Methylobacterium mesophilicum SR1.6/6: one gene and its partner. The protein of the gene in region 2 interacts with the protein of the main gene of each other region in a pairwise test. Links are inferred from orthologs where the notes say so. Each region holds a gene or a part of one and is shown on either strand. Other genes may lie near its edges.

Region 1 (5,408 bases), 620 kb from region 2 along the record:
TCCGGATAGCATGGCGCCGTAGGCCCGGGTGTCCTGCAGGTACTGCGCGACGAAGACGCAGAGGCCGAGCCAGACCGTGAAGGAGAGGAGCAGGAGCACCCGGTCCTGCCCGAACAGCGCCATGACCAGGATCGACACGACGGCGCCGACGAGCGTGCCGAGGAGGCGATAGACGGCCTTGGAGATTGCCTGTCCCCGTTTTGGCTGCGCGAGGATCGCCACGCAGGTCGCGGCCGAGGAGGCGCTGTCGAGCTGGAGCCAGAAGGCAAGCGCCAGCGCCACCATCATGGCGAGCCAGATGCGCAGGGCAAAGGCCCAGGCCGCCGGCTTCGGCACCCAGGCGTCGAGGATCGCGATGACGCGATCCAGGATCGAGACCTGAGGCTGGGCGGACACGGCCTCAGCCATGCCCGGCCAGCCCGTGCTCGATGCACCGACGCGGCGCGGGTCGACCCATCATGACGGCACTCGCCAGCGATCCGTTTCCCGGCAGGAGCAACATCCGAGAAGCTCCGCGGTTCGAGACCGGCTCAGGCTTTGTCGTTGCCCTTCAGGCGCTTGTTGCACTTGCTCCAGAACTGAGGCCATTTCGGCCCCTGCGCGGTCTTCTGCGCGTCGGGCAGTCCCCGCCACTCGGCACCGCACTTCTTCTGGCGCTCGCGGGCGGCGGTCTGGCCCGGGCTCGGCTGCTTCGCGGCCGGCGCCTCGGTTGCCGCGGGGGTCTTCGCGGGGGCCTCCTTGGCGAGAACGGGCTGCATGACGAGGAGCGGCACGGACAGGGCCGCGATCCTGACGAGTCTGTTGATCATCGAAGCTTCCCCCTTCGGCGTCGCGACGACGCCCGGGCACCAGTCTCGCCGGTGCGGCGCAGCCGCGGCAAGTCGGCCCCGCGATCTGCCAACAGGCGGCGCGTCATATGTCGCAAACGTGAGACCTCCTCCGACGCTGCCCTTGAGCGCGGCCGGGAAATCGTCTTCACTGACAGGGTTGTCCGAGATCGGCGGAGGAACACCGCGTCGCCGATCGATCGGTCGAGGAGCAGGCAGAGCATGGCAGCGGTGTCCGGGCGGCCGATCGACGTCCATACCTGGAGCACGCCGAACGGTTGGAAGATCCCGATCATGCTGGAGGAGTGCGAACTCCCCTATCGGATCGTCCCGGTCGATATCGCCAAGAATGAGCAGTTCGCCCCGGATTTCCTGGCGATCTCACCCAACAACAAGATTCCCGCCATTGTCGATCCGGACGGTCCGGGCAGACGGCCGATCTCCATCTTCGAGTCGGGCGCGATCCTGCAGTATCTCGGCCGTAAGACCGGCCAATTCTACCCGGCGGATGAGCGCGCCCGGATCGTCGTGGACGAGTGGCTGTTCTGGCAGGTGGCGGGCTTCGGGCCGATGCTGGGGCAGACGCACCACTTCAAGATCTACGCGCCCGAGAAGGTGCCGTACGCCATCGACCGGTTCACCACCGAGGCCAAGCGCCTCTACGGTGTGCTGGAACGTCGGCTAGACGGTCGGGCCTACCTCGCCGACGACTACTCCATCGCCGACATCGCCACGTTCACCTGGGCGAAGCTCAACTTCAAGCAGGGCGTCGACATCAACACCCTGCCCAACGTCGCCCGATGGCTGGACAGCATTCTCGCGAGGCCGGCGGTGCAGCGCGGCCTCGCGGCGATCTGACGGACGCTCAGTTCTTGTTGGCGGCCTGCTGGTTCACGTCCGGAACCTTAGTCCAGGTCTGGGAGCCGCACAGGACCTTCAGCATGCAGCCGGACACGCTCAGTTCGGCATCGCTCTCGCGCTCAAGGCTGACCGTATAGATCTTGCCTTCCTCGATATTGTAGAGTTCGCCGGTGAATTTCTCATCATCCGGCTTCAGACCTTCGATGAGCTGCAGCCCGATCACCGGGCGAGCGCGCTTCTTCGGATCGGGATTCTTGAGGTCGGTGCGCGGGGCGCCGTTGTCGAAGGTCGGCGCCTTCAGCCAGACGACCTTCCCGCAGACGAGCTTCTGACCGGGACCGCAACGGTCGATCCGGATCTTGGCGCGGCCGTCGCCGGTGAGCCATGTGCCGGAAGGATCCTTGGCGGTGTCGGCGGCAGCGGCGGAGAGGCCGGCGAGCAGCAGGCCGGCGCTGAGAGCGAGTCGCATGGTTCGTCTCCGGAATTGGGGCGTCCCGGACGCCCTGAGGGGTGGACGAAGTTGATGGACGCCAGTGAGCCGCCGCATTCCGGCGATTTTTCGGCAGTGTTGCGGCAGCGCCACGGCCGCGCTTGTCCGGCATCGCCCAGTTGCGCGGCTTGAGGCACCGGGGGGCGCCCGCTATAAGCCCGGCGCCGAAGCGAAATTTTCGCTGCCGCGCCGCGTCCGGGATGCCGACGTGCCGCGCGCTTTTTCCACAGACAGACCGGACGCACCATGGCCACCGAGCGCACCTTCTCGATCCTGAAGCCCGACGCGACGCGGCGGAACCTGACTGGCGCGGTGAACGCCGTGATCGAGGAGGCGGGCCTGCGCATCGTCGGCCAGCGCCGCATCCGCATGACCAAGGCGCAGGCCGAGAAGTTCTACGAAGTGCACAAGGAGCGCCCGTTCTTCGGTGAGCTCGTCACCTTCATGACCTCCGGCCCGGTGGTGGTCCAGGTTCTCGAGGGCGAGAATGCCGTGGCCAAGTATCGCGAGGTCATGGGCGCCACGAACCCCGCTCAGGCCGCCGAGGGCACCATCCGCAAGAAGTTCGCCGAGTCGGTCGGCGAGAACACCGTCCACGGCTCGGACAGCGCCGAGAACGCCAAGATCGAGATCGCGCAGTTCTTCCAGGACTCCGACATCGCCGCTTGAGGCGTCGCACGGTGGCGGCCCGGGCACACCGGGCCGCCTTCATTTCGCAGTGCACCCGGCGCTGCGGTGAATGCCGCCGGGTGTGACCGGGCCGTCCTTGACGGGACGGAGCCCGGAAGAGTCCAACGGCTGAGCTTAGCCAATCTCAGCTCCGGACCAACCGACCATGACGATGCGCCGCCTGCCTCTGCTGATCGCGACCGGCCTGTTCGCCCTCGGCGCGACCGCTGCCCTCGCGGGCGGATCCTCGGCCCCGTTCCAGCAGTACGAGCCGGATCCGGCCCTCAAGACCGCCACCAAGGCCAACCTCGAAGGCCGCGTGCGTCATGCCTGCACCATCGTCCAGGCCCGCATGACCAGCGCCACCGAGGCCTCCCTGGAGCGGCCCTGCGGCTGCTACGCCCGCCAGACCCTGCGCAGCCTCGACGCGTCCGAGATCGAAGCCTACCGCACCACCGGCTATTTCAACGATTCCGCCCGGGCGAAGGCGCTCGCGGCGCTCGACAGCTGCAAGCTACAGCGCCCGGTCTGAGCACCTCAAGGCTGCGAGGTTCCGCCGACCGTTCTTGCGAGCGGCGCGAAGCAACCCAGCGCAGAGAAACGTCGGCGAGCGTGGCGGAGCGCGATTGCTTCGCTCCGCTCGCAAAGACCTGGGCACGCCGGTATGGCTGTCCTTACAGGCTGAACAGCACGCCGTCCGGCCCGTCGGCGTCGATCACGACCCGCCCGTCCTGCAGGCGGGCACCGCCGCCCGCCACCAGCGCGAGTACCGCTGGGTAGAGCCGGCGCTCCTGCACGATCACGCGGTCCGCGAGGCTTTCGGGATCATCATCCTGCCGAACCGGGATCGCGGCCTGGGCGACGATCGGGCCGGCGTCGAGCTCCGGCACGACGAAGTGGACCGTGCAGCCATGCAGGCGCACGCCCGCCTCCAGCGCCTGCCGATGCGTGTGCGTGCCCTTGAACAGCGGCAGGAGCGAGGGGTGGATGTTGAGCATCCGGCCCGCCCAGGACGCCACGAAGTCAGGCGTCAGGATCCGCATGAAGCCCGCGAGGCATACGAGGTCGACATCGGCCGCCTGCAGGGCGGCATCGAGGGCGGCGTCGAAGCCGGCACGGTCCGCGAAAGCCGTGTGGTCGATGGCCTGCGTCGGGATGCCAGCCGCGGCCGCACGCGCGAGTCCGGCGGCCTCCGGGCGGTTCGACAGGACCAGCACGATCTCGGCCGGGAAATCGGGGTGCCGCGCCGCCTCCAGCAGCGCCACCATGTTCGAGCCGCGCCCAGAGATCAGGATCGCCACGCGGGTCTTTCGGGCGGCCGCCATCAGAGGGCGAGGCGGCCGGTGAACGTCACGGGCTCGGAGCCGCGCGGCGTGATCCGGCCGAGCCGCACGGGCGTCTCGCCGGCCCGGGTCAGGGCCTCGTCGACGTCGTCCACTGCGTCGGCGGCGGCGATCACCACCATGCCGATCCCGCAATTGAACGTGCGCAGCATCTCAGCCTCGGCGACGCCGCCCGCGCGGGCGAGCCAGCCGAAGACCGGCGGCGGGGTCACCGCGTCGAGGTCGATGGCGATCCCGACATCGTCCGGCAGGACCCGCGGCAGGTTGTCGGGGAATCCGCCGCCGGTAATGTGGGCGAGCGCCCGGATGCCGTCCGTGGCGCCCAGCGCGGCGAGCAACGGCTTTACGTAGATCCGGGTCGGCTCCAGGAGCGCCTCGCCGAGGCTGCGCCCGGGCTCGAACGGGGCCGGATCATCCCAGCCGAGGCCGCTCTTGGCGACGATTCGCCGGACCAGCGAGAAGCCGTTGGAATGCACCCCGGAGGAGGGCAGGCCCAGCACCGCGTCGCCGGGGCGTATGCCCGGTCGCGGCAGCAGCGCGCCTCGCTCGGCGGCGCCCACCGAGAACCCAGCGAGGTCGTAGTCGGAGCCGTCGTAGAGGCCTGGCATCTCGGCCGTCTCGCCGCCGATCAGCGCGCAGCCCGCCTGCCGGCAACCGTCGGCGATGCCCCGCACGATATCGGCGCCGACACCCGGGACCAGCTTGCCGGTGGCGTAGTAGTCGAGGAAGAACAGCGGCTCGGCGCCCTGGACGATGATGTCGTTGACGCACATGGCCACGAGGTCGATGCCGATCGTGTCGTGGCGGCCGGTCTCGATGGCGATCTTGACCTTGGTCCCCACGCCGTCGTTGGCCGCCACCAGGATCGGGTCGCGGAAGCCCGCGGCCTTCAGGTCGAACAGGCCGCCGAACCCGCCGATCTCGGCGTCGGCGCCGGGGCGCCGGGTCGAGCGCACCAGCGGCTTGATCGTCTCGACCATGGCGTTGCCGGCGTCGATGTCGACGCCCGCCGCCGCGTAGGTCAGCCCCGTCTTCGGCTGGTTGCCGTCCTCGCCCGTCATGCCTTCGCCACCTCGCTCGATACGGGTTCCGCTCTAGCGGCTTACCGCGCGGCGCGCGAGTCGGCGGACCGGCGGCTTGATCGGCGCGCGCCGCATACCCACTCTGCGCGCTGGCGGATGTCCGCCAGGGGGAGCGTCGTCGTGCGCGCACGGGCTG
Region 2 (5,381 bases):
CCGTTGCGGAACATCCGCACGGTATTGCCCTGGAAGGCCGGCAGGCCGGTGATCCGCCGGATCGCACGGTCGAGGGGCCAGAGCGCTTCCGGCACCACGGCGTCGTCGGTGTCGGGCAGCTGCGTCGCGTCGGAGGGCTTGGTCCGTAGCCGCCTCGCGCGGCGCGAGACGCGGTTGATGCCGAAGGTCAGGTAGAGCGCGGTGCCGAAGATCGGCGACAGCCATGCGAGGCCGATCCAGCCCACCGCCACGCTGACCCGACGCTTGCGCAGCAGAGCATGCAGGGTGACGCCGACGGCCAGCACGAAGCCGATGAGAGCCTCGACGTCCGACCGCAGCAGGGCGGTCGACTGGACCCATCGAAGGAGCGCGTTTTCCAAGGTCTCGGCATCCGGTTGGCGTCAGGCGCGCGCCGGATATACCCGACATCGATGCGGCGTCGCGGATTAATCCGCCGCCTTGAGCGGGCGCGCCGCCGCGACGCTGGCCGGGCGCTCGCAGCGATAGGGGCCGCTACCGTCGAGCGCCGCATAGAGAACCCGGCCGCCGGACTCGATGCAGCGCGCCTTAGCCTCAGCGTAGGGCCGGTGGAAGCTCCAGATGGTGATCATCGGCCCCATCGTGGCGAGGCAGACGCCGCCGAACACGACGGCGGCCGCCCAGGTGGCGCCATTGCGGTCCGGGCGCTGCGGCCGGCGCGGCGGCATGGCGCCGTAGAAGGCTACGGTCAGACCGAACAGGTCAATGGTGCTCATCAGCCGTTCCGCAAGGGGTGCCATATCCGGCGGGATCGGACGAAGCCTCCATCTTAGGGCAGGACGACGCCATAACCTACGCGAGCCGGCGGCTTGAGCCTGCGTCCTATCGCGTCAGAGCCGGAAGCCTCACGGCTCCCAGCGGGGCGGGCGCTTGCCCAGGAACGCGTCGATTCCCTCCTGCGCGTCGGCCATCATCATGTTCCGGGTCATCACCTCGGCTGTGTAGCCGTAGGCCTCCTCCAGGCCCATCTCGATCTGCCGGCCGAAGGCCTCCTTGCCGATCGCCAGGACGCGCCGCGCCTTCCCGGCGATGCGGACCGCGAGGGCGCCCACCGCGGCATCGAGTTCCGCCTCGGGCACGACGCGGTTCACGAGGCCGATCCGCAGGGCCTCGGCGGCCTCGATCGGCTCGCCGACCAGCAGCATCTCCAGGGCGGCCTTGCGCGACACGGCCCGCGACAGGGCGACCATCGGGGTCGAGCAGAACAGGCCGATCTGCACGCCCGGGGTGGCGAAGCGCGCGGACTCGGCGCAGATCGCCAGGTCGCAGGTGGCCACGAGCTGGCAGCCGGCCGCGGTCGCGATCCCGTGGACCCGGGCGATCACCGGCTGCGGCAGGCGTGTCAGGCTCAGCATGAGACGCGCGCAGGTGCGGAACACCGCCTCGGTCGCCGCGCGGGACGGGTCCGCGCGCATCTCCTTGAGGTCGTGTCCGGCGCAGAAGGCCGGACCGGCCCCACGCAGGATCACGACGCGCACGCCCGGATCCTGCCGGATGGCGTCAAGCTGCTCCTGGAGGGCGTTCATCAGCGCCATCGACAGGGCGTTTCGCGCCTCCGGACGGTTCAGGGTGAGGGTCGCAACCCCGCCGTCGTCGCTTCGGAGCAGGATCGGGGCGGCCGGGTCGGGCAAGACATCCGGGACGGCCGCTGGGGCTGCGATCATGGGTCCTTTCCCGGCGCCGGCCCGTCCACGCTGCGGGACCGGTCTCTCAGAGGACGGTAACATGCGGGCCGGTCGGCAGCGATGCCGTCCGGGGCCGCGCCAGCTTCACGAAAGCTTAAATCCTCAAGCGAGCAAGTCGGCGCGGGTGCCCGGCTCGCCGTGCGCAGGGGAAGGGGATATCCATGATGGTCCTGCCATTCGTCGGCCTGGCGGCGGGCGGCGCCGCGATCCTTGCGGGTCGCCGCGGCCTCGCCATCGGCCTCTGGCTCGTCTCGCTGATCGGCACCCTCGCGCTGTTCGCCGCGCACGCCACCTCGGCCCTCAACCTCGACTTCTGAACGGACGCAGGTCATGGCGGCCCTTCACGCGCGCACGCTCAACGCCCTCGGCCTGCTCGGCTGCTGCGCGATCCTCCTCGTGGCGTTCAGCTATCAATTCGTGCTGGGCGAGCTGCCCTGTCCGCTCTGCCTGCTCCAGCGCGCCGCATTCGCGGCCTCGGGTCTCGGGTTCGCGCTGAGCGTCCGGTTCGGACCGCGGCCGTCGCACTACGGCGTGGCGATTTTGAGTTCCCTGGTCGGCATCGTCCTGGCGAGCCGGCAGGTCGCCCTGCACATCGTCCCCAGGACCGGCGGCTACGGCTCAACGCTTCTGGGGCTTCATTTCTACACCCTCGCGCTCATCGCCTTCGTGGCGCTGATCGCGGTGGTCGGCCTGCTCCTCCTGATGCAGGACGGCGTGCGGCCGGAAACGCAGCTGGCGCACGACGGCGGAACCTTCGGGAAGGCCTGCCTCGCGCTGTTCGTCCTCATCGTCCTCGCCAACGCCGCCTCTACGGCGGCGGAATGCGGTGGCGGCCTCTGCCCGGACGATCCCGCCCGCTACGAGGCGCTCGACGCGTGGCTGAAGTGGTAGCCCTGCCTGGAGGGCAGTCTCACTCCTGCTCGGCCAGGGCGAAGTCGAGGCTGGCGAAGTCCGCACCGGGCCCGTTCCACCACACGGCCGGATAGGTGACGAGCCGGCCCATGGCCCCGGCATAAGCCTCGGCCAGGGCGGTGTCGACGATGACCACCGTCGCTCCGGAGAGGGCAAGGCTCTCGGCCAGCCCCGCGCCGCGGCGATCGCCGTCGAGACACGCGACGCGCAGGCCGATCCGAGTGAGTCCGAGGCGAATCGCCTCCGCCTGTCCGAGGTCCCGCACCAGCAGCGCCACAGCGGTGCCGGCGCCCAGGCCCTCGCCGCAGGCCCAGCGGGCGACGCGATGCGGACAGATCGCCGGAGTGGCCGCAGCCGCGCCGGTCCGTCGGTCGGTGAGGACGCCCCGCACGCGCTGGGCGATCTCCCGTGACACGGAGGCCGGAGGAGATTTGACGGAGGAATTGACGCCGTACATGCGATGCAGACCGCCTGGATCTGGACAAACCTTCGTCCCTGGCGTGACGCGGGCGGGTTAACACTCTGTCTCACCTTGGCCCGCGCGCGGAACGCAGGCGCGATTTCGACGCTCAGGCGGCCCAGGATTTCGGCTATGGCCAACGGCTTGTGAACGGCGGACCGCGGTTTGCAGGCAAATTCGGTCGCATTGGCACGCGGTTCACACCGGCCTATCTCCCGCCGGTTCGAGGCAATCCGACAGTGACTGCCCGCTACCGAGGAAATTGCCGCGCATGCGCCACGTCGCTCTCTCTGCCGCCCTGATTCTCGCAGCCCTGCCGGCGCAGGCGCAGATCCGCAATGCGCCGGCCCCTCGCGCCCTGGAATTCGCCGCCTACATCTTCGCCGCGTCGAACGTCTGCGGCTACCGGATCGGCAGCGACCAGTTCGAGGCGCTGCTCGCGAAGCAGAACGTCCAGATCGGGGATGTTCAGCCGCGCGGCCCCTTCGGCAACCGCGTCCAGACCATGTTCACGCTGATGTCGAACCAGATGGCGCAGAACCGCGACCAAGCCTGCATCGCGGTGGCCGGCGAGTACGGGCCGGAGGGCACGGTGGCCAAGAATGTGCTCCTGCCGGCGAGCCAGGATGGCGCCCCGGCAAAGCCCGCGGACAATGCCAAGCCGCAGTGAAGAACCGCCGGGTCTAGCCGAGGCGCCAGTCGATCGGCCGGACGCCGTGCTCGGCGAGCCAGCGGTTCGCCCGGCCGAACGGATCCGAACCCGGGAAATCCCGGGCGCGGTTGAGCGGCGATGGGTGACCGCTCTCGAACACGCCGTGGCGGCTCGTATCGATGAGGGCTGCCCGGGCACGGGCCTGGGCGCCCCAGAGCAGGAACACCGCGGGTTCGGGCCGGGCAGAGACCGCCGCGACTGCCTCGTCGGTGAGCGCCGCCCAGCCGTAGCGCAGATGCGCCCCCGCCTTGCCAGCCTCAACGGTGAGCGCGCTGTTGAGGAGCAGCACGCCCTGCCGCGCCCAGGCGGTCAGGTCACCGCCCGCCGCCCGGTCGGACCCAGCTTCCGCCAGGATCACCTTCAGCGAGGCGGGCAGGCGGCCGGATCCTACGAAGGAGAAGGCGAGACCGTTGGCATCGCCCGGGGTCGGATAGGGATCCTGACCGAGGATCACCGCGCGTACGGCGGGGAGGGGCGTCTCGATGAGGGCGCGGAAGATCCGGTCCGGCGCGGGCAGGACGCGGGCACCGGCCGCCAGCCGCGCGTCGACGCGCGCCGCCACGGCATCGGCCTGCCCACCCCCGAAGAACGGCAGCGCGAGCCAGGGCGATCCGGAGGCGCGGAAGGCGGAGAGTGCGTCGGCGACGGGGGTGGCGGTCATCGGGTCTCGCGGTCTGATCCCGGACCGAGATAGGCGGCGCCGGAGCAGCCTCATAGCAGCGTCGTGGCAGCGGCAGAGCGGCCGTGGTTGCGGCCCGCCGCCGCCCGTGATTAGGGACAGGGGTCGCGTGTTCGGCTGACCGCGGTGCGGCATGTCGCGTCCGGTCTTCGCGGGGCGGCATCGCACCCTACATGGAAGCGCACCGACAGGGGTAAGCCTCCGGTCAAGGCCCAAGCGCGTGCGCCGGCCCCCGGATATCTGAAGCCAGAGGAAGGACTCGGCGCGCGGCGCCGGAACGCTGCCATGAACGAACGCGTCGAACCCGCCGCGCTGGCGAATGGCCGGCCCCTCGCTCCGCTCAAGCCCGCGGCCGACACCCTGCCGGGCGACCACCCAAAGGTCGCGTGGGGCCGTGTCGGCGTGCTGCTGATGAACCTCGGCACGCCGGAGTGCACGAGCTACTGGCCCATGCGCCGGTACCTCAAGGAGTTCCTGTCGGACCGGCGGGTCATCGAGGTGCCGCGGCTGATCTGGTGGCCGCTCCTCAATCTGATCATCCTGACGAAGCGCCCCGGGCCGAAGGGTCGCGACTACGCGAGCGTCTGGAACAATGCGTTGAACGAGGGACCGCTCAAGACCATCACCCGCGGCCAGTGCGACCGCCTCCAGGCGGCCATGGGCGATTCGGTCGTGGTCGATTGGGCGATGCGCTACGGCAAGCCCGAGGTCGCCGGCCGGATTCAGGCGCTGCTCGACCAGGGCTGCGATCGCATACTGCTGGTGCCGCTCTACCCGCAATACGCCGCCGCCACCTCGGCCACGGCCTGTGATCAGGCCTTCCGCGCCCTGATGGACATGCGCTGGCAGCCGACGGTGCGGGTCTCGCCGCCTTACCACGACGACCCGGTCTAC

What was found. The genes of interacting proteins can lie anywhere in the genome.
Region 1: the proteins of MMSR116_RS19355 (region 2) and ndk interact in binary tests that used the Escherichia coli proteins (3 or more experiments, as listed by UniProt). The link is inferred for Methylobacterium mesophilicum SR1.6/6 from one-to-one orthologs.

Annotation. Positions count from the first base shown.
Region 1 is NZ_CP043538.1:3,408,336-3,413,743, forward strand. What follows is about bases 1,352-4,135. They hold ndk (nucleoside-diphosphate kinase), read left to right. Parts: upstream 1,352-2,424; coding sequence 2,425-2,847; downstream 2,848-4,135. Other genes in these bases: MMSR116_RS16275 (glutathione S-transferase N-terminal domain-containing protein), read left to right, coding at 1,352-1,685; MMSR116_RS16280 (DUF2147 domain-containing protein), read right to left, coding at 1,693-2,157; MMSR116_RS16290 (hypothetical protein), read left to right, coding at 3,014-3,379; purN (phosphoribosylglycinamide formyltransferase), read right to left, coding at 3,522-4,135. Also shown: MMSR116_RS16265 (FUSC family protein), read right to left, coding at 1-408; MMSR116_RS16270 (hypothetical protein), read right to left, coding at 531-809; more of MMSR116_RS16275, read left to right, coding at 1,050-1,351; more of purN, read right to left, coding at 4,136-4,172; purM (phosphoribosylformylglycinamidine cyclo-ligase), read right to left, coding at 4,172-5,251; MMSR116_RS16305 (AI-2E family transporter), read left to right, coding at 5,393-5,408. UniProt on the Escherichia coli protein: Major role in the synthesis of nucleoside triphosphates other than ATP. The ATP gamma phosphate is transferred to the NDP beta phosphate via a ping-pong mechanism, using a phosphorylated active-site intermediate.
Region 2 is NZ_CP043538.1:4,029,900-4,035,280, forward strand. The notes cover bases 2,625-5,381. They hold MMSR116_RS19355 (uracil-DNA glycosylase), read right to left. Parts: upstream 4,470-5,381; coding sequence 3,780-4,469; downstream 2,625-3,779. Other genes in these bases: MMSR116_RS19345 (AMP-dependent synthetase), read right to left, coding at 2,635-3,027; MMSR116_RS19350 (hypothetical protein), read left to right, coding at 3,368-3,766; hemH (ferrochelatase), read left to right, coding at 4,773-5,381. In the rest of the region: MMSR116_RS19325 (phospholipase D-like domain-containing protein), read right to left, coding at 1-380; MMSR116_RS19330 (hypothetical protein), read right to left, coding at 447-755; MMSR116_RS19335 (enoyl-CoA hydratase), read right to left, coding at 885-1,703; MMSR116_RS31410 (DUF5993 family protein), read left to right, coding at 1,886-2,041; MMSR116_RS19340 (disulfide bond formation protein B), read left to right, coding at 2,055-2,615. UniProt on the Escherichia coli protein: Excises uracil residues from the DNA which can arise as a result of misincorporation of dUMP residues by DNA polymerase or due to deamination of cytosine.